Regions from separate parts of the Allobosea sp. P1_B10 genome, predicted to be linked through region 1. Evidence: predicted binding sites of a transcription regulator. Region 1 holds the regulator's gene; the other holds the start of a gene.

Evidence for each region. The regulator PhoB, encoded in region 1, activates phosphate uptake and scavenging genes when phosphate is short. The targets are predictions, from matches to a motif close to TGTCATNNANCTGTCAT.
Region 2: a site for PhoB is predicted at 6,251-6,267, ahead of AC1D2L_RS07365 (UDP-2,3-diacylglucosamine diphosphatase). Genes of this name have one in related genera too.

Annotation. Positions count from the first base shown of each region.
Region 1 is NZ_JBFTZP010000003.1:30,063-41,801, reverse strand. Features, by position in the region: gene AC1D2L_RS07710 (hypothetical protein) at 1-89, shown strand, start outside; TPP riboswitch at 176-279, shown strand; gene thiM (hydroxyethylthiazole kinase) at 359-1,144, shown strand; gene thiE (thiamine phosphate synthase) at 1,141-1,773, shown strand; gene phoB (phosphate regulon transcriptional regulator PhoB) at 1,966-2,664, opposite strand; gene phoU (phosphate signaling complex protein PhoU) at 2,804-3,523, opposite strand; gene pstB (phosphate ABC transporter ATP-binding protein PstB) at 3,575-4,375, opposite strand; gene pstA (phosphate ABC transporter permease PstA) at 4,438-5,328, opposite strand; gene pstC (phosphate ABC transporter permease subunit PstC) at 5,342-6,313, opposite strand; gene pstS (phosphate ABC transporter substrate-binding protein PstS) at 6,480-7,505, opposite strand; gene AC1D2L_RS07665 (ATP-binding protein) at 7,606-8,748, opposite strand; gene ppk2 (polyphosphate kinase 2) at 8,895-9,812, shown strand; gene AC1D2L_RS07655 (lysylphosphatidylglycerol synthase domain-containing protein) at 9,837-10,784, opposite strand; gene AC1D2L_RS07650 (hypothetical protein) at 11,002-11,583, opposite strand; gene AC1D2L_RS07645 (ABC transporter ATP-binding protein/permease) at 11,675-11,739, opposite strand, start outside.
Region 2 is NZ_JBFTZP010000002.1:547,435-559,173, forward strand. Features, by position in the region: gene AC1D2L_RS07330 (xanthine dehydrogenase family protein molybdopterin-binding subunit) at 1-1,448, shown strand, start outside; gene AC1D2L_RS07335 (c-type cytochrome) at 1,587-2,021, shown strand; gene AC1D2L_RS07340 (c-type cytochrome) at 2,162-3,097, shown strand; gene AC1D2L_RS07345 (DUF2798 domain-containing protein) at 3,147-3,377, opposite strand; gene AC1D2L_RS07350 (helix-turn-helix domain-containing protein) at 3,608-4,228, opposite strand; gene AC1D2L_RS07355 (DMT family transporter) at 4,345-5,268, opposite strand; gene AC1D2L_RS07360 (SDR family oxidoreductase) at 5,413-6,192, opposite strand; gene AC1D2L_RS07365 (UDP-2,3-diacylglucosamine diphosphatase) at 6,317-7,141, shown strand; gene AC1D2L_RS07370 (glycosyltransferase family 4 protein) at 7,141-8,253, shown strand; gene AC1D2L_RS07375 (cation:proton antiporter domain-containing protein) at 8,192-9,937, opposite strand; gene AC1D2L_RS07380 (AAA family ATPase) at 10,195-11,040, shown strand; gene AC1D2L_RS07385 (SixA phosphatase family protein) at 11,196-11,711, shown strand; gene AC1D2L_RS07390 (YcjX family GTP-binding protein) at 11,725-11,739, shown strand, end outside.

The sequences.
Region 1 (11,739 bases):
CGGTGCTCGAATTGCTCGAGCAGAGCGTGGCCCAGCAGAAGGCAACGCTCCCGGCTGGCCAGGGCGGCGCCGTCGACATCTCGGCGTGAGCCTGCGGCATGCCCGGCTTGCGGGCCGGCGATCGATCCTGCAGCATCCGCCGGTTGCACCCGCGCGACTTCGCGCCTAGTTTCTCCGTCGTTCCGAGGGGTGCTCGCAAGAGCTGAGATGGTCGCAGGGCCAAACCCGTCGAACCTGATCCGGGTCATACCGGCGGAGGGACTGGAACGCGGCTTACCTTTGGCGTGGCCGCTTAACAGCGACTAACCCGCTCAACCAACCCGGATCTCCTGAACCTTGGACCAAGGAGGAGATCCAGATGAACGTCCCCACCACCACAGACCGGCCAGGCCAGATGACGGCACAGCATATCGATGCCGCCGGCGCTGCCGCCATTCTCGCCCGCGTCGCGTCGCAGCGCCCGCGCGTGCAATGCCTGACCAATACGGTCGCCCAGAACATCACCGCCAACATGCTGCTCGCCTTCGGCGCGATCCCATCCATGGCGATCCATGTCGACGAGGTCGCGGCGATGGCGCGCGGCGCCGGCGCGATCCTGATCAATATCGGCACGATCAATGCCGAGAGCGAACTCGCTATTCCCAAGCTGCTAGAGGCGGCGCGCGATCACGGCAAGCCGCTGGTGTTCGATCCCGTCTTCGTCGAGCTGTCGCCGCTGCGCCAGCATGTTTCGCGCGAGGTCCTGAAGCTTCGTGATGTCGTGGTCCGTGGCAACGCCACCGAAATGGCGGCGCTCGGCTCGGCGCTCGACGATGCCCGCGAGCGCAACCTGACCTGCGTCACCACCGGCAGGGTCGACCTGATCGAGGGCGCGTCGGGCCAGTATCGCGTCGCGCATGGCCACCCGCTGATGACCAAAGTGACCGGGGTCGGCTGCGCGGCCGGCGCCCTGATCGCAGCCTGCTGCGCCGTCGAGAGCGATTTTGCCCGCGCGGCGGCGGCGGCGCTGATCGCTTATGGTATCGCCGGCGAGATCGCAGCCCAGCGCTCCAGGGGCCCCGGCAGTTTTGGCGTCGAGCTGATCGACGCGCTGGCCGCCATCGATGAAGCGACGCTGCGTGCGGGCATGGGAGAACAACAGTGAGCGTCGATATCCTGCTTTACGGCATCGTCGATCCGCAGATCGGGAGGGGTCGGTCGCTGGCAGAACTCTCCGCCGCTGCGGCTCGTGGCGGGGCCACGCTGATCCAGTACCGCGCCAAGGACGCCTCGACCCGCGAGATGGTCCGCGAGGCGCGAGCCATCAAGGCGGCGCTGGCTGGCACAGGCGTGCCGCTATTGATCAATGACCGCATCGACGTCGCGCTGGCCTCAGGCGCGGACGGCGTCCATGTCGGAGCCGACGACATGGAGCTTGCCGATGCGCGCCGCCTGCTCGGCGAAAGCGCGATCATCGGTGCCACGCTGAAAAACGCCAGCGAGTTGCCCTATCGCGGCTCGGCGCGGATCGACTATGCCTGCATCGGCGGAATCTTCGCGACGGTCCACAAGGACAATGCCGACGCACCGCTCGGGCTCGATGGCTATGCCGCGCTGCGCGAACAGGCCCGCACGGTGCTGGGCGCGCTGCCAATCGGCGCGATCGCGGGCATCACGGCGCAGAATGCGGCGAGTGTGATGGCAGCGGGAGCAGACGGCATCGCCGTGATCGGCGCGGTGTTCGGCGGCGATGATGTCGAGGGCGATACGCGCCGGCTGCGCGCGGCTCTCTGAGCGACGCACCACCGTCATTGCGAGGAGCGCAGCGACGAAGCAATCCAGCAGGGCGTAGCGCTCTACAAAGACTGGATTGCTTCGCTGCGCTCGCAATGACGACTCAGCCGATCAGACAGAGTTTTGACCGTCGTCACGGGTTCCGGGCTCGCCCCTGTGGGGCACCCCGGAATGACGACGGAGGCTGTGCCCTCAGCTGCGCGCAAACGTCTCGTCGAAGGCGTAGCCTGAGCCCCGCACCGTGCGCAGCGGGTCCTTGGCGTCGCCCGGCGTGATCGCCTTGCGCAGGCGCCCGACATGCACGTCGACCGTGCGCTCGTCGATATAGACGTCGCGGCCCCAGACGGCGTCGAGCAGCTGGGCGCGCGAATAGACGCGGCCGGGAGCCTGCATCAGGAATTCAAGCAGCCGGAACTCAGTCGGGCCCAGATGCAGCTCTGTACCGGCGCGGCGGACGCGGCGGGTGGTGCGGTCGAGTTCGAGATCGCCCGCCGTCAGCAGCCCTGCGACATGGCCGGGCTTGGCCCGGCGCAGCAGCGCCTGGATGCGCGCGATCAGTTCCGGCAGAGAGAACGGCTTGACGACATAGTCGTCGGCGCCGGTCGCCAGGCCGCGCACGCGCTCGGTCTCCTCGCCGCGTGCGGTCAGCATGATGATCGGTACGCGCTCTGTGTCGCGGCGGGTCCGCAGGCGCCGGCAAAGTTCGATTCCAGACAGCCCCGGCAGCATCCAGTCGAGCAGGACGAGGTCGGGCGTGTGGTCGCGAAGGTGCAGTTCGGCGTCGTCGCCGCGCGCGACGCTGTCGACCTCAAAGCCTTCGGCCTCCAGGTTGTAGCGCAGCAGGAGCGTCAACGGCTCCTCGTCCTCGACGATCAGGATGCGTGCGGGCATGGCGCGTTTCCGTTTGAAGACTTGACGTCATGGTCGGGCTTGACCCGACCATCTCTGGACCAATGCAATTCTGTCATGAGATTCTCGGGTCTGCGCTTCGCTTCGCCCGAGAATGACGCGTCCGCATTGGCCGTACGTATCACCGCCCCGTGACGGCCTCGACGCTGATGTCTGTGGTGTCGATCTTCGGGCGATTGAGATCGAGCGACTCGCCGGTAACCAGATAGTGGATGGTCTCGGCGATGTTGGTGGTGTGGTCGCCGATACGCTCGACGTTCTTGGCGCAGAACAGGAGATGCGTGCAGAAGGTGATGTTGCGCGGATCTTCCATCATATAGGTCAGCAGCTCGCGGAAGAGCGAGGTGTAGAGCGCATCGATCTCGCCATCACGGTGCCAGACCTCCAGCGCCTTCTGCTCATTGCCGGCGGCATAGGCGTCGAGAACGTCCTTGAGCTGGGCCTGCACCAGGCGGCTCATATGCTCGAGGCCGACCACGGCGCGATGCGGCGGCTGGAACTGGCCGGAGATAGCGACCGCGCGCTTAGCGATGTTCTTGGCGAGATCGCCGACGCGCTCGATGTCCGAGGCGATGCGGATCGCCGAGATCAGCTCGCGCAGGTCGTTGGCGAGCGGCTGGCGGCGCGCGATGGTCAGCACCGCCCGCTCCTCGACATCGCGCTGCAGGTTGTCGAGCCGCTGGTCGGCGGCGATCACCTTCTGCGCCAGGGTGGTGTCGCGACGCACCAGCGCGACGGTGGAATCGCCGAGCATGCGCTCGGACATGCCGCCCATCTCGGCAAGGCTGCGGCGCAGCGATTCCAGTTCGGCGTCATAGGAGCGGACGATGTGGTCGGACATGGCGTTATTCCCTTGGCGGCGCGGGCTGGAGAGCGGATCGTCTGGAACGCTTCAGCCGAAGCGGCCGGTCACGTAGTCCTGCGTCTGCCTCTTATGCGGGTTCATGAAGATGGTGTTGGTCGGCGCGAACTCGATGACCTCGCCGAGATACATGAAGGCGGTGTACTGCGAGATACGAGCCGCCTGCTGCATGTTGTGGGTCACGATGACGATCGTGAAGTCGGTCTTCAACTGCTCCAGCAGGTCCTCGATCTTGCCGGTCGAGATCGGGTCCAGCGCCGAGGTCGGCTCGTCGAACAGGATGACCTCGGGGCGCTGCGCGATGGTGCGCGCAATGCACAGCCGCTGCTGCTGTCCGCCCGACAGGCCCATGCCGGAGGCCTTGAGCTTGTCCTTGACCTCGTCCCAGAGCGCGGCGCGACGCAGGGCGCCCTCGACGCGGTCGTCGAGCTCGGATTTCGGCGGCTTCTCGTAGAGGCGGATGCCGAAGGCGACGTTGTCGTAGATCGACATCGGGAAGGGCGTCGGCTTCTGGAAGACCATGCCGATGCGCGAGCGCAGCTCGTTGACGTCGATATCGTTGGAGATGACGTTGCGCCCGTCGAGCATGACCTCGCCGGTGGCCCGCTGCTCGGGATAGAGCGAGTAGATGCGGTTGAAGATGCGCAGCAGGGTCGACTTGCCGCAGCCCGAGGGGCCGATCAGCGCCGTGACATGGCGGTCGCGGAAATCGAGGTTCACGCCCTTCAGGGCCTTGTGCTCGCCATAGTAGAAATCGAGGTTCTTGACCGCGATCCGCACCGGGGCTTCGGCATCGAGCGTCTGCGGGGAGAGTTCAAGGGTCGAAAGCATCGACAGGTTCCTTCAGATCGGACGCGACGGGGTCTGACGTCGGGCTGTTGTTTTGCGGCGGCTTATCTGGAGCCGCGCACTATGCGGCGGGCGATGAGCGAGAGCACGAGGATCGAGACCGTGATGATCAGCGAGCCCGCCCAGGCGAGCTGCTGCCAGTTCTCGTAAGGGGCCGAGGCGAACTGGTAGATCGTCACCGGCAGGTTGGAGACGCCGCCGACCAGCGAGGGCGAGAACCAGAAATTGTTGTTCAGCGCGGTGAAGAGCAGGGGCGCGGTCTCGCCGGCGATGCGGGCGAGCGCCAGCAGGATGCCGGTGACCATGCCCGATTTCGCGGCGCGCCAGGTCACCGAGGTGATCACGACGGAGGGTGGGGCGCCGAGCGCGGCACCGGCCTCGCGCAGCGGCGCCGGGACCAGACGCAGCATGTCCTCGGTGGTGCGCACGATGACGGGGATCGCGATGATGCCGAGCGCGACGCCGCCGGCCCAGCCGGAATAGCCGCGGAAGGGCTCGACCAGCACGACATAGACGAACAGGCCGATCAGGATCGAGGGCGCCGACAGCAGGATGTCGTTGACGAAGCGGATCAGGTTGGCGAGCTTCGAGCCGCGGCCGTACTCGGCGAGATAGGTGCCCGCGAGCACCCCGATCGGGGTCGCGACGACAATGCCGAGGAAGGTCAGCACGACGGAGCCGACGATGGCGTTGGCGAGGCCGCCACCTTCCGAGCCCGGCCCGGGCATGGTCTGGGTGAAGGTCGCGGCGGAGAGACCGCCGATGCCCTTCACGACCAGCATGCCGAGGATCCAGAACAGGACGAAGATCGCGACGAAAGTGAAGCCGGCGGCGGTGAGCTTCATCAGGCGGTCGGCGGTGCGGCGCGACTGGCGCACGCGGCCCCAGGGGGCATGCGGCAATTCGCGGACGGTGGAGGGTGTCGTCATGCTCATGATCGGCTTCCGCTCAATAGGCCTTGACGCGCGAGACGAGGATGCGCGCGATGACGAGGACGACGAAGGTGACGAAGAACAGGATGCAGCCGAGCGCGATCAGGGCGTTGAGCTGCAGGCCCATCGCCTCGTTGAACTCGTTGGCGATGCGCGAGGCGATGGTCGAGCCTGGATCCATGATCGAGGCCGAGAGCCGGTTGGCGTTGCCGACCACGAAGGTCACGGCCATGGTCTCACCGAGCGCGCGTCCCAGCCCCAGCATGATCGCGCCGATGATCGAGACACCGGCCTGCGGCACGAGCACATGGCGCACGACCTCCCAGGTCGTGGCGCCGATGCCATAGGCGCTCTCGCGCAGCACGGAGGGGATCTGCTCAAGCATGTCGCGGGTGATCGAGGCGATGAAGGGGATGATCATGAAGGCGAGGATGAAGCCGGCCGTGAGAATGCCGAGCCCCGAGGGCGAGCGCGCATAGAGCACCGTGCCGACCAGCGGGATGCCCTCGACGATGTTCGAGAGCGGCACCTGCACATAGGCCGCAAACAGCGGCACGAACACGAACAGCCCCCACATGCCGTAGATGATCGACGGCACGGCTGCGAGCAGCTCAATGGCGGTCGAGACCGGCTGCTTGAACCAGGGCGGCGCGAGCTGCGTGAGATAGACGGCGATGCCCAGCGAGAGCGGGACGCCGATGACCAGCGCGATCAGCGCGGTGGCGAGCGTGCCGACGATGGCGGGCCAGGCACCGTACTGGTCGTTCTGGGTGTCCCAGACGCTCGAAGTGATGAAGCTGAGGCCGAATTCGCGGAAGGCCGGCCAGCCGCCGATCACCATAGAGAGCATGATGCCGGCGAGCAGCACGAGCACGAGCAGCGCCGCCAGGAAGCTGGCATTGCGGAAGACGAGGTCGAAGGTGCCCTTCGGCGTTTTGCGCACGGCCGGGGCGGGTGATCCGGTCATCATCTGTGTCACGGCGGTCATCCGCTGGTACTCCGGTCTCGTCGGTTAGATAGGCGCAGGCAGATCAACCATCAGGCAAACCGCCTCCAGGCCTCGTGCTGAAACACCGCGGCGCGGCTCATCAGGTAAGGGCTGAGAGCGTAGGCGGCGAAGCGGGTGTCCCCGCTTCGCCCTGGCACGTCAATCCTCAGAAGATCGGCTTGCCGGTCGGGTCGGTGACGCCCTTCCAGGCGTTGCGGACCTGGTCCTTCACGGCGCCCGGGAGCGGCACGTAATCGAGATCGAGGGCGAGCTTGTCGCCGTTCTTGTAGGCCCAGTCGATGAACTTCAGGGCAGCCTGGGTCTCTTCCGGCTTGTCGGGCTTGGCATAGACCAGGAGGAAGGTGGCCGAGGTGATCGGCCAGGCCTGCGCGCCCTTCTGGTTGTTCAGCGAGATGCCGAAGCCGGGAGCCTCGTTCCAATTGGCGTTGGCAGCGGCGGCCTGGAACGACTTGTCGTCGGGGGCCGGGAAGTTGCCGTCGGCGTTCTGGACCAGGGCATGCGAGAGCTTGTTCTGCTTGGCATAGGCGGATTCGACGTAGCCGATCGAGTTGGCGACCTGCTTCACCGAGGCCGAGACGCCCTCATTGCCCTTGCCGCCGATGCCGACAGCCCACTGGACCGACGCGTTGGCGCCGACCTTGGACTTCCAGTCGGCCGAAACGCGAGAGAGATAGTCGGTGAACACGAAGGTCGTGCCCGATCCGTCCGAGCGGTAGACGGGGTTGATGTTGGCGTCGGGCAGGGTCAGGCCGGAATTGATCGCGGTGATCTTCGGGTCGTTCCACTTCTTGATCGTGCCGAGATAGATCTCGGCGACGATCGGGCCCGTGAGCTTGAGCTTGCCGGGCTCGACGCCGGCAATGTTCACGGCGGGGACGACGCCGCCCATCACGGTCGGGAACTGGATCAGGCCGGACTTCTCGAGGTCATCGCCCTTGAGAGGCGCGTCGGTGGCGCCGAAGGCGACCGTCTTGGCCTTGATCTGGCGGATGCCGCCACCGGAGCCGATCGACTGATAGTTGAGACCGATATTGGTCTCCTTCTTGTAGGCCTCGGCCCACTTCGAATAAATCGGGAAGGGGAAGGTCGCGCCAGCGCCGGTGATGTCGGCGGCCACAGCCACGCCGGACAGACCGAGCGTCGCGGCCGCGAGAATGAGAATTTTGCGCATTGAGATGTCCTCTCTGGGTCGCACGTCTTAGCGAGCCTGTCAGAACACCTTCTGTATGACACCTACATGACAGATCGTCATTATCGCTGTCACAAAGGGCTCAGGCCTGGGCCCGCGGCGCGCTGCCCTGGCGCGGGAATACCGCGCGGAGGGTCGCACCCGCCCCCTGCGCGCTCTCGATCGCCAGGCGGCCGCGATGGCGCAGCACGATGTGCTTGACGATGGCGAGGCCCAGCCCCGTGCCCCCGGCTTCGCGGCTCGCGGCGGTGTCGACGCGGTAGAAGCGCTCGGTCAGGCGCGGCAGGTGCTCGGGCGCGATGCCGGGACCATCGTCGCGCACGCTGACGCTGACCTCGACCGGCCCCTCGACGACATCGATGGCGACCTCGCCCCCGCGCTTGCCGTATTTGATGGCGTTCTCGACGAGGTTCTCCATCAGCCGCAGCAACTCATCGCGGTCTCCCGCGACCATGACCGGCTGGTCGGGCATCGACAGGCGCAATGTGACATTGCGCTCGCGTGCCATCAGGGTGAGCGAATCCACGATCTCGCGCGAAATTCCGGCAAGATCGACGGGTGTCTCCGGCGCGAGATGGGCGCGCAGCTCGATGCGCGAGAGCGACAGCAGGTCGTCGACCAGCCGCGCCATGCGCAGGCCCTGCTCGCGCATGATCGCGAGGAAGCGGTCCCGGGCGCCGGCATCGTTGCGGGCGGGACCCTGCAGCGTCTCGACGAAGCCGAGCAGCGAGGCCAGCGGCGTGCGCAGCTCGTGGCTGGCATTGGCTACGAAATCGACGCGCATGCGCTCGGTGACGCGCTGTTCGCTCAAATCCTCGAAGGTCAGCAGCACGGGGTGCCGGCCGCCGGGGCCGTCGAGTGCGGCGATGTGGATGCGGAAGGTGCGCTCGAGGGGCACTCGCTCGACGAGTTCGATGACCTGCCGGCCTCCTCCGTTCGTGACCTGCGCGATCGCGTCGATCAGATCGGGGTCGCGCATCACGAGCGCGAGCGGCTGGCCCAGGCTGAGGCTGGGCATCAGCGCGCGCATGGCCGGGCTCGTCGCCTGGGCCAGGCCTCGCGGGTCGAGCAGGACGACGGCGGCGCCCGTGGCCTCGATCAGGGCCAGCGTCGCCGGAGCTTTCAGATCGGCGGCAGTGAACACGACGCGTTGCCCTTGAAGGTGATCGCCTGACGGCTGTCTGCGATCGGGGAGGCGCAGGATGCCCGACAGGGTCCGGCGCATCGGCTTCTTCCTGATCGAAAACGCGGGCGCGCGTCAATTCCCCCGCGACGAGGCCCGGGGGATGGCGGGCCCGGCGCAGGCCGGATGGCAGGCTCCCCCTTTCCCGCGCCATGCTCTAGCCTGTCGCTTCGTAAGGGAGCTGCCAGATGGCCAAGACCAAGACACCGACCCGCAAGACGAAGGCGAAGGGGCCCGGCGGCGCCTCCGCCACCGATCAGGGGCCGGCTTTCGACATCGAGGCCCCGTCCCTGCCGAAGGAGATCGTCGAGGCGGCGTTTCGCAGCGGCGACTACCCGCACGGCAAGCGCATGAAGCGCAAGCATTACGAGAAGGCGCTCCTGCCTCTGCAGATCGAGCTCCTGAAGCTGATGAGCTGGGCGCGCGAGACCGGCGAGCGCATCGTCATCGTCTTCGAGGGACGGGACGGCGCCGGCAAGGGCGGCGCCATCGCACGGTTCTCGCAGCATCTCAATCCACGGCAGGTCCGGATCGTGGCGCTGTCCAAGCCGTCCGATACCGAGAAGGGGCAATGGTATTTCCAGCGCTACACCGCCGAAATGCCGACGGCCGGAGAAATCGTGCTGTTCGACAGGTCCTGGTACAACCGGGCCGGCGTCGAACGGGTGATGGGCTTCAGCACGCCCGAGCAGGCCGACGACTTCCTGAGCGAGGCGCCGCAGTTCGAGGGCATGTTCACGCGCGACGGCGTCCGGCTGATCAAGTTCTTCCTCACCATCGGGCGCGAGATGCAGATCACCCGGCTGCATGCGCGCTGGCACGACCCGCTGAAGCGCTGGAAGCTGTCGCCGATCGACTTCGAGGCGCTGCCCCGTTTCGACGCTTACTCCGATGCCTTCGAGCGGATGCTGTCGCGCACATCGACCGCCTGGGCGCCGTGGTGCGTGGTGCGCGCCAACGACAAGTTCCGGACCCGCCTCAACACGATCCGCCATGTGCTGAACGCGATCCCCTACAAGGACAAGGACGAGGAGGCGATCGGCGAGATCGACGACGAGATCGTGCTGGCGGCGGATACTTATCTCGCCAAGGGCGGCGAGCGTTGAGCCGCGCGCCCACGGCCCGGCCGCCTAGCGCTCGCGCCGCTTGATCCGGCGGAACATCTCGTTCAGCGCCAGCATGACCAGCGCCAGGATGAAGGGCAGCAGGTAGTAGATGATGCGAAACAGCAGCAGCGCGCCGAGCACGCCTTCATAGGGCAGGCGGCTGAGCGCGATCAGCATGGTCGCCTCGAAGACGCCGAGGCCACCGGGCGCATGGCTGGCGATGCCGATCAGCACGGCGAAGACGTAGACGGCGAGGAAGCTGGGATAGTCGATGTTGTGGCCGCCCGGCAGCAGCACGAACAGCACGGCCGCCGCCGCACAGACCTCGCAGGCGCCCAGGAACATCTGGCCTAGCGTGATGCCGAGGCCCGGCAAAGGCAGGTTCCAGCCCTTGACGCGGATGGTACGCTCGCCACTGGCGATCCAGGCGAGATAGCCCAGCGTGCCGAGCGCGACGGCTGCGCCTGCCCCCTGCATGACCAGCGGCGAGGTCCGCGCCAGCACGGCCACCGAATCCGCGGCATAGATCAGGCAGGCGCACAGGATCGCGCCCAGGCCAAGCCAGAAGGTCAGCCCCGCGATGACGGTAAGGCTCGCGACCTCCGAGGCACGCACGCCCTTGGGCGAGTAAATCCAGTAGCGCACCGTACCGCCGGTCACGATCGGGAAGCCCAGCGTGAAGGAGACGGAATAGCTGGTGAAGGACGCCAGCGCTGTTGTGCGATAGGCGATCGAGAGCCCCAGACGCTTGAGCGCGAGGGCGTCATAGCCGGTCAGTAGGAGATAGCTCAGCGCAGTGAAGCCGACCGCAAGGCCGAGCTGACGCTGGCTTGCATTGGCGAAGGCGCCTGCCAACTCGCCGGGCTGGATTTCCCTGACGATGAACCAGAGCACGACCAGCGAGGCGCAGAAGATCAGTCCGCTCGCCAGCGGCCCGAGCCACCACCAGCGGCTGCGGCGGCGCAGGGGCATGCCCGGACGCAGTGAGGTACCTGGCTCATGCGGGCCGAACGACATCCGGACAAACTCGCTCGAAGGCTGATCGGGACCACGCCTGAGCGCGAAATCCCCTAGGCGGGAGGGCAGGCCGCTGGAGGCGACCCTTGCCCCGACAGATAGCGCCTCGTCGCCGTTGCACAAGCGCAAACGGCTCCCACCGGGCGCGATCCGCCCCTGCGCCAGCCGCGGCTCAGGCAGTTTTCCTGAATATCCGCAAGGTCTTGAAGCCTGCGACTTCTTCGACCGGCGCGGTCTTGATCCATGCCGCGATGTTCCGCTCGGCGATGTCGTAGGCATAGGAGCCGGTGTAGAACAGGATATATCCGCCGATATCGGTCTGGGCGGTGAAGAGATCGATGACCTCGCGGTCGGTCAGCGCGCCATAGGCGTCGTTCGCCTCCGATCTGAACTCGCCGGTATGGAACAGCGTGACGATATCGAAGCGCGGCAGGAGCCTGGCATTGCTGGTGTAGATGTCGCCGAAATAGGCCGAATAGGACTTGGTGATGGTCGGATTTGCGGTCGCGAGCTTCACGAACGCGTCGTATTCCTGCGGTGAGGCGGTGATCCCCAGCACGGTGCAGGCGAGCGCGGGCTCGGCGCAGCGGATGCCGACGTAATGATGCCCGCCCGTGCCGAAATGGTAGATGCGCTTGCCGGTCAGCCCCTGCTCCTCGAGCCATTCGACGAGGTGCACGTCACAGGGGCACTGCTCGACGCGCAGGCCCCAATAGGCATCCCAGATATTCATGGTCGCGGCGGTAGCGGTCATGGTCTTGGCTCCGTCAGGGTGATGCCGGCGCTTCCCGGCGCGGCTGTGGTGGGCATGGTCAGGGTGGCGGCACCGGGTCAGAACGCTCCGCTCATGACGGACCGGGCTCGACCGGTTCGGCACGCGCCAGATGCAGCTCCGGGCGCCGCCCCTCGG
Region 2 (11,739 bases), on a different contig from region 1:
AGCATTTCCTGGCCGACACCCATGGCCGCGCCAATCTCTCGACCGCGACCATGGCTCTCGACGCCAAGGGCAAGTTCATCGGCATGAAGGTCGACCTGGCGGCCGAGATGGGCGCCTACCTCTCGCAGTATGGACCTTTCATCCCGTGGGTCGGGACCACGATGACCCCAGGCTGCTACAATATCCCGGCCGTGCATGTCCGCTTCCGTGGCGTGCTGACCAACACCATGGCGGTCGATGCCTATCGCGGCGCCGGGCGGCCCGAGGCTGCCTATCTGATCGAGCGGCTCGTCGATGCGGTGGCACGCGAGACCGGCAAGACGGTCGATGCCGTGCGGGCGCTCAACTTCGTCAAGCCGAGCGAGATGCCTCACTCGACCCAGACCGGGCCGGTCTACGATTCCGGCGAGTTCGAGGGGCATATGCGCCGCGCCATGGAGGTCGGCGACTGGAAGGGCTTCAAGAACCGTCTCAAGGCGGCAAACAAGGCCGGAAAGATCCGCGGCATCGGTCTCGCCTGCTATATCGAGGCATGCGGCGGCGGCGGTCCGGAAAGCTCGACCGTGATCCTCGAGAAGGACGGCATGGTGACCGTGCTGATCGGTACCCAGTCGAACGGGCAGGGCCACGAGACCGCCTATTCGCAGCTGGTGTCGCAGCATCTCGACATCCCGATGGATCGCATCCGCGTGGTCCAGGGCGATACCGACAAGGTCGAGACCGGCTCCGGCACCGGTGGCTCGCGCTCGATCCCCGTGGGTGGCGCCGCGCTGAACAAGGCCACCGAGATCCTGAGCGACAACCTCAAGCAGCTTGCCTCGGAGAAGCTCGAGGCCGCGCTTGGCGACCTCGAGATCATCAATGGCGCGGTGCGTGTCGTCGGCACCGACAAGGCGCTCGACCTCGCCGAGATCGCCGCCCTGCCGGGCGCGACCACGGAGATGCTGCGCGTGCATCAGAGCTGGACCCCGCCGGCTGCGACCTTCCCGAACGGGACCCATGTCGTCGAGATCGAGGTGGACCCGCAGACCGGGCACACCGACATCGTGAACTATGTCGTGGTCGATGATTTCGGTGTGACGCTGAACCCGCTGATGCTTCAGGGTCAGGTGCATGGCGGAGCGGCACAGGGTATCGGCCAGGCGCTGATGGAGGAGATCCGCTTCGATGCGGAAGGCCAGATGCTGACCGCGACCTTCATGGACTATGCGTTGCCGCGCGCGATCGACATCCCCAACTTCCACTTCGAGACCCGCAACGTCCGCTGCGTGACCAACGCCATCGGCGTGAAGGGGGCCGGCGAGGCTGGTGCGATCGGTGCCTGCCCGGCGGTGATGAACGCGATGGTGGATGCGCTCGACCGGGCTGCCGGCATCAAGGCGATCGACATGCCGGCGACACCTATCAAGGTCTTCAACGCCTTGAAGGAGGCTGGTTATCCACTGTAGCGCAAGATTCAATTTGCGCGATTGCAAATGCCAATCGCGTGATGGCGACTTGGCTGGCGTGACCAGTTGAGGTCATCTGGAATGGTTCTAACCGGCGCGTTCTGTGCCGGTTTTTCCAGCCCCCGGAGATGACCAAGCATGATCCGCTTTGCTTACGCCGCCACAGCTCTGGCGCTCGCCCTGTCCTCGGTGGTCGCGCAGGCCGATCCGATCGTCGAGCGCAAGGCGACCATGAAGGCCGTCGGCGCCGCCACAGGGCAGGGAGCGGCCATTGCCAAGGGTGAGGCCCCGTTCGATGCCGCCAAGGTGCAGGGGATCTTCACGGCGTATGTCGAAGCCTCCAAGAAGATGCCGGGGCTGTATCCCGACAGCGCCAAGACCGGTGGCGAAACGACCGCTTCGCCGAAAGTCTGGGAAGATCAGGCAGGCTTCAAGGCCGCCTTCGTGAAGTTCGAGGCGGACGCAGCGGCAGCGGGCAGCTCGGCGACGGACCTCGCCACTTTTCGCACCGCCTTCGGCACCGTGACGAAGAATTGCGGCGGTTGCCACGAGACCTATCGCATCAAGCGCTGAAACCGGGCAGGATCGCCGAGCCGGGTGACAGGCCGGGCACGCGGGCCGCTCGCAAAGAGTGACGGCACCGCGGGCTTCGGCTGGCGTTTCGGGGACCTTTCACCCGCAACGCGCGATCGTCCCAGGCTGCAACGGGAGCCATGATGCGTCGCCTTCTGATCACGCTCGTGATTTTCGCCCTGGTTGGCTTTGCCGGCTTCGCTGTGCTGACGGATCCGCGCGTCGTCTCGCCGGCGCCGGAGATAGGCACGCTGCCGGCGCCCGATCTCCAGAACGGAAAGCTGCTCTTCGCTGCTGGGGGCTGCTCGTCGTGCCACGCGACGCCCGCGCAGGACGACAAGCTGAAGCTCGGCGGCGGGCTAGCTCTGGGCTCGCCCTTCGGGACCTTCCATGTGCCCAACATCTCGCCGCATACGCGCGACGGCATCGGCAACTGGGGCGTGCAGGACTTCGTGGACGCGATGGCCACGGGCGTGTCGCCGAACGGCCAGCATTATTACCCGGCCTTTCCCTACACCTCCTACAGGCTGATGCCGCCCAAGGCGCTGGCGGATCTTTTTGCCTATATCCGCACGTTGGTGCCAGTGGAGGGCCGGGCGGCCGACCATGACCTGCGCTTCCCCTTCAACATTCGCCGCGTCGTCGGCGGCTGGAAGCTGCTGTTCTTCGATGGCGCGTCATTCAGGCCCGATCCCTCGAAGAGCGAGGAGTGGAACCGAGGGGCCTATCTGGTGAACGGTCCCGGCCATTGCGCCGAGTGCCACAGCAATCGCAATGCGCTGGGCGCCATCGTGCAGGCGACGCGGTTTGCAGGCGGGCCCGATCCCGAGGGCAAGGGCTGGGTGCCCAACATCACGCAGCATGCGGACGGGCTGGCCTCCTGGTCGAAGGCCGAGATCGCCGAACTCCTCAAGACCGGGTTTACCCCGAGCTTCGACAGCGTCGGTGGCTCGATGGCGGCCGTGGTGCGCAACATCGCGCAACTGTCGGAGGCCGACAGGTTGGCGATGGCGGAATATCTGAAGTCGCTGCCGGCGGTGCAGGGACCGGCGCGACCCAATCGCGCCGGCGGCTGACCCGCGTCGCATCGAGCCGCCCCCGAGGGGACGGCCGCGACACGACATCTCAGGACGCGCGCCGCGCCGTGATCCGGCCGGCAACAGCGAAGGCGATCCGGCTGACGAACAGCGTCAGCACGAAGGCGATGGGCCAGGCGATGATGAACTGCTTCGGCCATTCGCGAAGCCAGAATTCGGTCGGCCCAAGCGCGATCATCGACATGATCCCCGACATGGACAGCGCCATCATGAAGGTTATCAGGATCTGGGCGATGAGGATGGTCTTGCGGTCTTGCATGTCGGTCTCTCATTGAGAGCATGGAGCACGACCGAGCCCCGGGCCCGCCACTGCACCATACCCGTGAAGGTTGATGCCGTGGGTCCGCCTGGGGCGACTTTTCCCGCTTGCGCGAGGGCCGGACTAACCGAACCGGCCTGAATCTTTTCGACGAGGTCTCGTAGGCTGCATAGCGCCGGCCGTCAAATCAAACGGCCAGCGGAAGACGGCAGAGCCGGGGAGGCCCGGGCCTACTCCATCACCGCGGCTTTGAGGATGCAGACCATCAAGGCGGTGCCGGGCTGGTCGCCGACGCAGCGCACGATGTGGCGGCGATCGCAGCGGTAGCGCAGCGTGTCGCCGGCCTTGGCGCGCTGGATGATGTCGCCGACTTCGACCTCGAACTCGCCCGATGTCACCGACAGCGATTCGATCGAGCCGCGCTGGTGGCCTTCCGAGTCGAGTTCGCCGCCCGGCTCGGCCTGGACCTCGTACCATTGCAGCCACTCGACGGTCTTGATCCAGCCGGTGATGGCGAGCCGGAGCTTGCCGTCCTCGGAGACCAGGATCGGAGTGTCGCTGCGACTGGTCTTCTCGATGAAGGGCTCTTCCTCGCCGCTGGAGAGGACGCGCTCGATCGAGATGTCGAGCGCCTGCGACAGGCGCCAGATCGTCGCCAGGGTCGGGTTGGTCTCGTTGCGCTCGATCTGGCTGATGATCGACTTCGCGACGCCCGATTGTTCGGCGAGCTCGGACAGCGAGAGGTTGTAGGCCTTGCGCAGGCGCTGGATCGTCTTGCCGAGCTGGCCGGAGATGATCTGGGCCCCCGAAGCAAGTTCGCGGCCGCCCCTCTCCTTGGTCTCGATACCCATGCGCTAAGCCCGTCTTGGAATAAGAGGTGTTTGTGAAAGCGAACAAACGTTTGTCCGAGCGGACAATGCCTCGGCGCGCCCGTCGCGGCAAGCCGTAGATCGACCGTAGATCGAACTCAGCGCGGCGTTACGGCTTCGCGTGTCTCGCGCTTGAGCAGGCCGAGCTGCCGTTCGCGCATGATCACGTAAATGCCCGAGGCAATCACGATGACGGCGCCCACGAGCACGGTCGTGGCCGGCCAGTCGTTGAAGAAGAACCAACCGATCGCCATCGCCCAGAGCATGCTGGTGTAATCGAAGGGCGCGATGAGCGAGGCATCGCCGTAGCGATATGCCTGCACGATGAATATCTGGCCGAGACCGCCGAGAATACCGGCCCCGACAAGCAGCATCGCATCCCAGGCATCGGGCATGACCCAGCCGAACGCGATCGTGGCGAGGCCGAGCAGCGATGTCAGCACCATGAAGTAGAAGACGATCGCACCGGTCCGCTCCGTCGCCGTCAGCTGGCGGATCTCGATGGCGGAGAAGGCCGAGCACGCCGCGCTACCCAGCGCGAGCATGGCGCCGATCGCAGGGCCGCCGCTGAGGCCGCCCACCAGAGCGGAGCCGCCCAGATAGGGGGACAGCATGAGAAGGACGCCGCAGAAGCCGACTGCGACGGCCGTCCAGCGATAGATGCGAACCCGTTCCTTCAGGACGACGGCGGCCAGCACGACCAGCAGAAGCGGCGCGGCATAGCCGAGCGCGACTGCGTCCGGCAACGGGATGAAGGCCAATGCCGAAAAGCCCATCGACATGCTCAGCGCGCCGAAGCAACTGCGCTTCAAATGGCCGCGCAGATTGCTCGTGCGCAAGGCGCTGGGAAATTCCGAACGCCAGGCCAGCCAGATGACCAGCGGGATCAAGGCGAAAAATGACCGAAAGCAGACGATCTGGCCGATCGGGTATTTTGCGGAGAGCGATTTGACCAGCGCCGACATCACCGTGAACGTCAGGGTCGAGACGAGTTTTAGGCTGATGCCGACGATAGGGGACAAGGTGCAACGCAGTGGCTTGAGCTGAGGTCTTTCAGAAGACCTCAGCGCTTAGACCACGCGAGTCCCACGTTTTAAAGCGTGAAACCTGCAACCCTGATAAGCGGCCGGCGGGTTGCGACGCGAGGGCCGCAACCCGTGCAACGCTCAGAACGTGCCGCGGAAGGCGCCGCCGTCGATCAGCAGGTTCTGGCCGGTAATGTAGCCGGCATGGGCGCTGGCCAGGAAGGCGCAGGCATTGCCGAACTCCTCGGGCGTGCCGAAGCGGCGGGCGGGAATGGTCGCGGTGCGCTGCTGCGCGATCTCGTCGGCGGAAACGCCCTTCTCGGCCGCCATCTTCGCGATCGGGCCGCGGATCCGGTCGGTGTCGAAGCTACCGGGCAGCACGTTGTTGATGGTGACGTTGGCATGCGCAACCTCGCGCGCCACGCCCGACAGGAAGGCCGTCAGTCCGGCGCGGGCGGCCGAGGAGACGTCGAGCCCGCTCAGCGGGGTCAGCACGCTGGCCGAAGTGATGTTGACGATGCGGCCGAAACGCCGCGCGATCATGCCGTCGATGACGCGCTGAACGAGTTCCAGCGGGGTCACCAGATTCTGAGCCACGCCCTCGAGCAGGCCTTCGCGCGTGACATCGCGGAACGGCTTGAAGGGCGGTCCGCCATTGTTGTTGACCAGGATGTCCGGATCGGGCGCCGCCGCCAGCAGCGCGTCCTGGCCGGCCGCGGTCGAGACGTCGGCGACGACCGCGATGACCTTTGCTCCGGTGCTGGCGCGAATCTGGCTCGCGGTCTCCTCGAGCGTTGCCGCATTGCGCCCGTTGATCACGACGGTGCAGCCCGCCTGCGCCAGCGCCAAAGCGGTGCCGCGGCCGAGCCCCTTGCTGGACGCGCAAATGATGGCCGTACGGCCTGCAATTCCAAGATCCATAATCATTCTCCGACGTCGCGTTGCCTCAGGCTCCAGCCAGAGCACGGATTCGTGGCTCCGTCATCAAAGCGCAATGCAAATCAGACACACGCCGGGGGCATCGCAACAGCAGAGGCAGCCGGGCATGAGCGACGAGGACGAGGCCAGGCAGGTTCGCAGCATCTTCATCTCGGACCTGCATCTGGGCACCCGCGGCGCGCAGGCGGAACTCGTGCTCGAGTTCCTGCGCGCCTATGATGCTCCGCAGATCTATCTTGTCGGCGACATCATCGATGGCTGGCGGCTGAAGAACGGCTGGTATTTCCCGCAGACCCATAACGACGTGATCCAGAAGCTGCTGCGCAAGGTGCGCAAGGGCTCGAAGCTGATCTACGTCACCGGCAACCACGACGACTTCCTGCGCGATTTCACGGGTCTCCAGTTCGGCGGCATCACGCTGGTCGACGACATCATCCACGAGACCGCCGACGGCAAGCGCATGCTCGTCATTCATGGCGATCTGTTCGACCTCGTCGTGCGCAACGCGAAATGGCTCGCCTTGCTGGGCGACTGGGCCTACACGGCCGCGCTCGCCTCCAATGCCGTAATCAACAAGGTGCGCCGGCTGATGCAGCTGCCGCACTGGTCGCTCTCGGCCTGGGCCAAGCTCAAGGTCAAGAATGCAGTCAACTATATCGGGGAGTTCGAGACCTGCCTCGCGGCCGAAGCGCGCCGTCACAGTGCCGATGGTGTCATCTGCGGCCATATCCACCATGCCGCCCATCGCGACATCGACGGGCTGACCTACATCAACAGTGGCGACTGGGTGGAAAGCTGCACGGCCTTCGTCGAGCATTTCGATGGCCGGTTCGAGCTGATCCGCTGGCCGCAGGACAGGCTCGAGGGTGTGGCGCCGGTCTCGACGGTGACCAAGGCGCGGCCTGCGCCGGCACTGGCCGAGGCGGCCTGATGCGCCTGCTCATCGCGACGGATGCCTGGCGACCGCAGATCAACGGGGTCGTCCGGTCGCTGGAGCGCATGGTCGAGGCGGGGCCTGCCTTTGGGGTGACCCCGCATATGTTGACGCCGGACGGGTTCCGGCAGGTCGGCCTTCCAAGCTATCCCGACATCCGGATTGCGCTCGCGACGCGACGGATGGTGGCCGAACGCATCGCCGAATTCCGGCCTGACCATATCCACATCGCGACCGAGGGGCCGATCGGCTGGCTGACGCGCGCGGTCTGCCTGGCGCAGAAGCGGGCTTTCACGACGAGCTACCACACGCGTTTTCCGCAATATGTCGCGGCGCGCTGGCCGATCCCGGAGAGCTGGAGCTATCGCTTCCTGCGCCGCTTCCATGGAGCTGCCGAGGCGATCATGGTCTCGACCGGCTCGGTCGAAGCCGAACTGCGCAGCCATGGCTTCGAAAAGATCGTGCGCTGGGGCCGTGGCGTCGACCTCGCCCAGTTCCACCCCCGACCCGACAGCGTGCTGGACCTGCCGCGCCCGATCTTCCTCAGCGTCGGCCGGGTCGCGGTGGAGAAGAACCTCGACGCGTTCCTGTCGCTGCGCCTGCCGGGCAGCAAGGTCATCGTCGGCGACGGGCCGGCGCGGGCCGACCTGCAGCGCGCCTATCCCGACGCGGTGTTCCTGGGCACCCGCGAGGGTGAGGAACTGGCGTCGATCTACGCCTCTTCGGATGTCTTCGTGTTCCCGAGCCTCACCGACACCTTCGGCATCGTACTGCTCGAGGCGGCGGCCAGCGGCCTTCCGGTGGCGGCGTTTCCTGTCCAGGGGCCCAGCGACGTCTTCGCCGGCAGCCAGGCGGCGGTGCTGAAGGAGGATCTACGGGCGGCAGCGATGGCCGCTCTTCGGATCCCGCGCGACATCTGTCTAGAGCTTGCTGCGGGCTATAGCTGGCAGCGCAGCGCGGCGCAGTTCTACGGCCATATCCGCGAGGTCGCGCAGAAAGCGGGGCCCGCGCCGCGACAGGCGCCCGTCGGTTCGCCCGATCCCGGCGTCACAGCCTTCGCGAGCGCGCGTGGCGCGGAAGGGCTCGCGTCGGGGCGCCTGCGGGCTTGAGCTCGGCGCGGAACCCGTCGCGGCGCTCGTGCACCGAGGCGATGACCAGGCCCATCGGAACACCCAACCCGACAAGCGCGGCCTCGGAGAGCTGAAGGCTCGCCTCTATGGTTTCCGGCACGGCATCGTTGACGCCGAGTTCGTAGAGGTGGCGCGCCTGGGCCGCGTCGCGGGCACGTGCGACGATGACGAGGTTTGGCTTCAGCTCGCGCGCGGCGCGCACGATCTGCTCGACCGCCTTGGCGTTGTCGATCGTGACGATCAGCGCCGTGGCCTCGTCGAGCCCGCAAAGGTTGAGGAATGCCGGCTGGGTTGCGTCGCCATAGAAGGCCGGTCGTCCGGCGCGGCGCTGCGCCGAGATCAGGGACGGGTCTGAATCAACCACGATATGCGGCTTGTTGTGTTCGTCGAGCATCGAGCCGACCAGCCGGCCGACCCTCCCGCCGCCGACCACGATGGCGCGGGCGGCATGATCGTCGGGCGGCAGGACCTTGGCCTCGTCCGGGAGATTGATCGGGGTGGCCAGCCGCATCGACCAGTTGCGGGCCATGCGTGCCAGTAGTGGCAGCGCGATCATGGTCAGCGACACGCCGGCCAGCACGAGGCTGCCGGCCTCCGGATCCAGGAGCTTTGCGGCGATGCCGCCGTTCAGCAGGACGAAGGCGAACTCGCCGCCGGGGCCCACCATGATCGCGGTTTCTAGCGCGGTCGCGCTGCTCAGCTTGAACCGGCGGGCGAGCACGAAGACGATCAGCGATTTGGCGCCGAGAAGTCCGATGGCGATGCCGAGGATGGCAAAGGGATGGGCAGCGAGTTGCGCCGGGTTCACGCTCATGCCGACGGTCAGGAAGAACACGCCGATCAGGAGCGACTTGAAGGGCTCGATCGTGACCTCGATGGCGCGGCGATATTCGGTCTCCGCGAGCAGAAGCCCGGCGATGAACGCACCCAGTCCCATGGAGAGACCGGCCGCCGCAGCGATCATGCCCGTGCCGAGCGCGGTCAGGAGCGTCGCCGCCATGAAGCTTTCGGAGGAATCGGTCGAGGCGACGAGGCGAAACAGCGGCCGCAGTGCCAACCGGCCGATCGCCACGATCGCGCCGATGGCCGCCGCCGCCTGGACCATGGCCTGCGCGAGGCCGGTCAGGAGCGAGCCGCCGCCATTCTGTGCGCCCAGGACGCTGACGAGGAAGAGCAGGGGGACGACCGCAATGTCCTGGCACAGCAGGATCGCGAAGCTGGAGCGGCCCGCAGAGGACATCATCCGCTTGCGGGCCGAGAGGAGCTCGACGACCATCGCGGTCGAGGAGAGTGCGAGGCCGAAGCCGATTATCAGGGCCGCGGCTGCCGGCTGGCCGACCAGGTACGCGACCGCGCCGATGGCGGCGGCCGAGAGCACGACCTGGCCGAGCCCGAGGCCGAAGACGAGGCGCCTCATCGTCATCAGTCGCTCGAAGGACAGCTCGAGCCCGATCACGAACAGCAGGAAGGCGACGCCGAGCTCGGCGGGCCCCGCCAGCGCCTCGGGACTGGAGACGGTTATGGCGTCCAGAAAGGGCACCGTGGCGGAGAAGCCGCCAAGGCCGAAGGGCCCGAGCAGGGCGCCGCAGGCCATGAAGGCCACGATCGAATTGACCTTGAGGCTCTTGGCGAAGGGCACAATGACGCCCGCTGTCGCGAGCACGACAACGGCGTCCTTGTAAACGGAAGGATCAACGGTTCCGGCCAAGACGAATCCAAACGAGTCGGGGATGAGAGAGCCCGCGAACTTTGCGGTTTGCGCAGGCTCAATACAACCGCCCATTGCATCGGCCCGCGACAAATCTGCCTTTGCGCATGTGCGTTTAGCGCGGACGCTTCGTGCCGGGCCCTGCAGGATTTTCGCTTCCCGCGTCGGCGCCCGATGGGCTAGCGTCGCCGCTGTCGATCAGAGGACTTTTCATGCGATTTGCCGGAACCGAGAATTACGTCGCGACCGAAGACCTGACGGTAGCCGTCAATGCCGCGATACGTCTGGAGCGGCCGCTGCTGGTCAAAGGCGAGCCCGGAACCGGCAAGACGGTGCTGGCCGAGGAGATTGCGGCTGCGCTCGGCGCCCCGCTGATCACCTGGCACATCAAGTCGACGACCAAGGCCCAGCAGGGGCTCTACGAATACGATGCGGTCAGCCGCCTGCGCGACAGCCAACTCGGCGACGCGAGGGTCTCCGACATCGCCAACTACATCAAGCGCGGCAAGTTGTGGGAGGCCTTCGTCTCAACCAAGCGGCCGGTGTTGCTGATCGACGAGATCGACAAGGCGGATATCGAGTTTCCCAACGACCTCCTGCTCGAGCTCGACCGCATGGAGTTCCACGTCTACGAGACAGGCGAAACCATTCGGGCAGCGCAGCGGCCGGTGATCATCATCACCTCCAACAATGAGAAGGAGCTGCCCGACGCCTTCCTGCGCCGCTGCTTCTTCCACTACATCCGCTTCCCTGACGCGGAGACGATGGCGGCGATCGTCGAGGTGCATTTCCCCGGCATCAAGAAGCGGATGATGGAGGAGGCGCTGAAGCTGTTCTTCGAGGTACGCGACGTTCCAGGCATCAAGAAGAAGCCGTCGACTTCCGAGCTGCTGGACTGGCTGAAGCTGCTGCTGGCCGACGAGATGACGCCCGAGATGCTGCGCGAGCGCGACCCGCGCAAGCTGATCCCGCCGCTGCACGGTGCGCTGCTGAAGAACGAGCAGGATGTTTCTCTGTTCGAGAAGCTCGCCTTCATGACGCGCCGGGAGAACCGTTGAGTTTCCGTCATTGCGAGCGAAGCGAAGCAATCTAGCGAGCTGCAGAGCTCTACGACGCCTGGATTGTTTCGCTTCGCTCGCAATGACGTTGATATCTGGTGGCCGATCTCGTCAAAGCGGCTTGCGATGATTAGGTTGGCGTGATGCGACGCCTCATGCTGCTCCGTCACGCGAAATCGAACTGGCCCGCGGGTGTCGCGGACCGCGACCGGCCTCTCGCGGCGCGTGGCCGCGAAGCAGCGCCGGTCATCGGGCGTTACCTCGCCGACGAACTCCTGTTGCCCGACCTCGTGCTGATCTCGCCCGCGCTGCGTACGGCCGAAACCTGGCAACTGGTGGCGCCGATGCTGCCCGAGAAGCCGGGCACGCATGTCGAGCCGCGAATCTACGAGGCCAAGACTGAAAGGCTTCTGCGCGTCGTTCAGGAGACCGAGCCCGGGGTCCGGACGCTGCTGATGATCGGGCATAATCCGGGCTTCGAGGAACTGGCGGCGCAGTTGACCGGCCATGGCGACCGCTACGCCTCCGCGCGTATGGCGCAGAAATATCCGACCTGCGGGCTCGCCGTGCTCGATTTCGCCGTCGAGGACTGGCGCGATGTCGAGCCGCGGGGCGGCAGGCTCGACCGCTTCGTAACGCCGGCTTCGCTCGGCGAAGGCCCCGACGAGTGAGCTGCGCAAACTCTTGAGCCAATCCTCC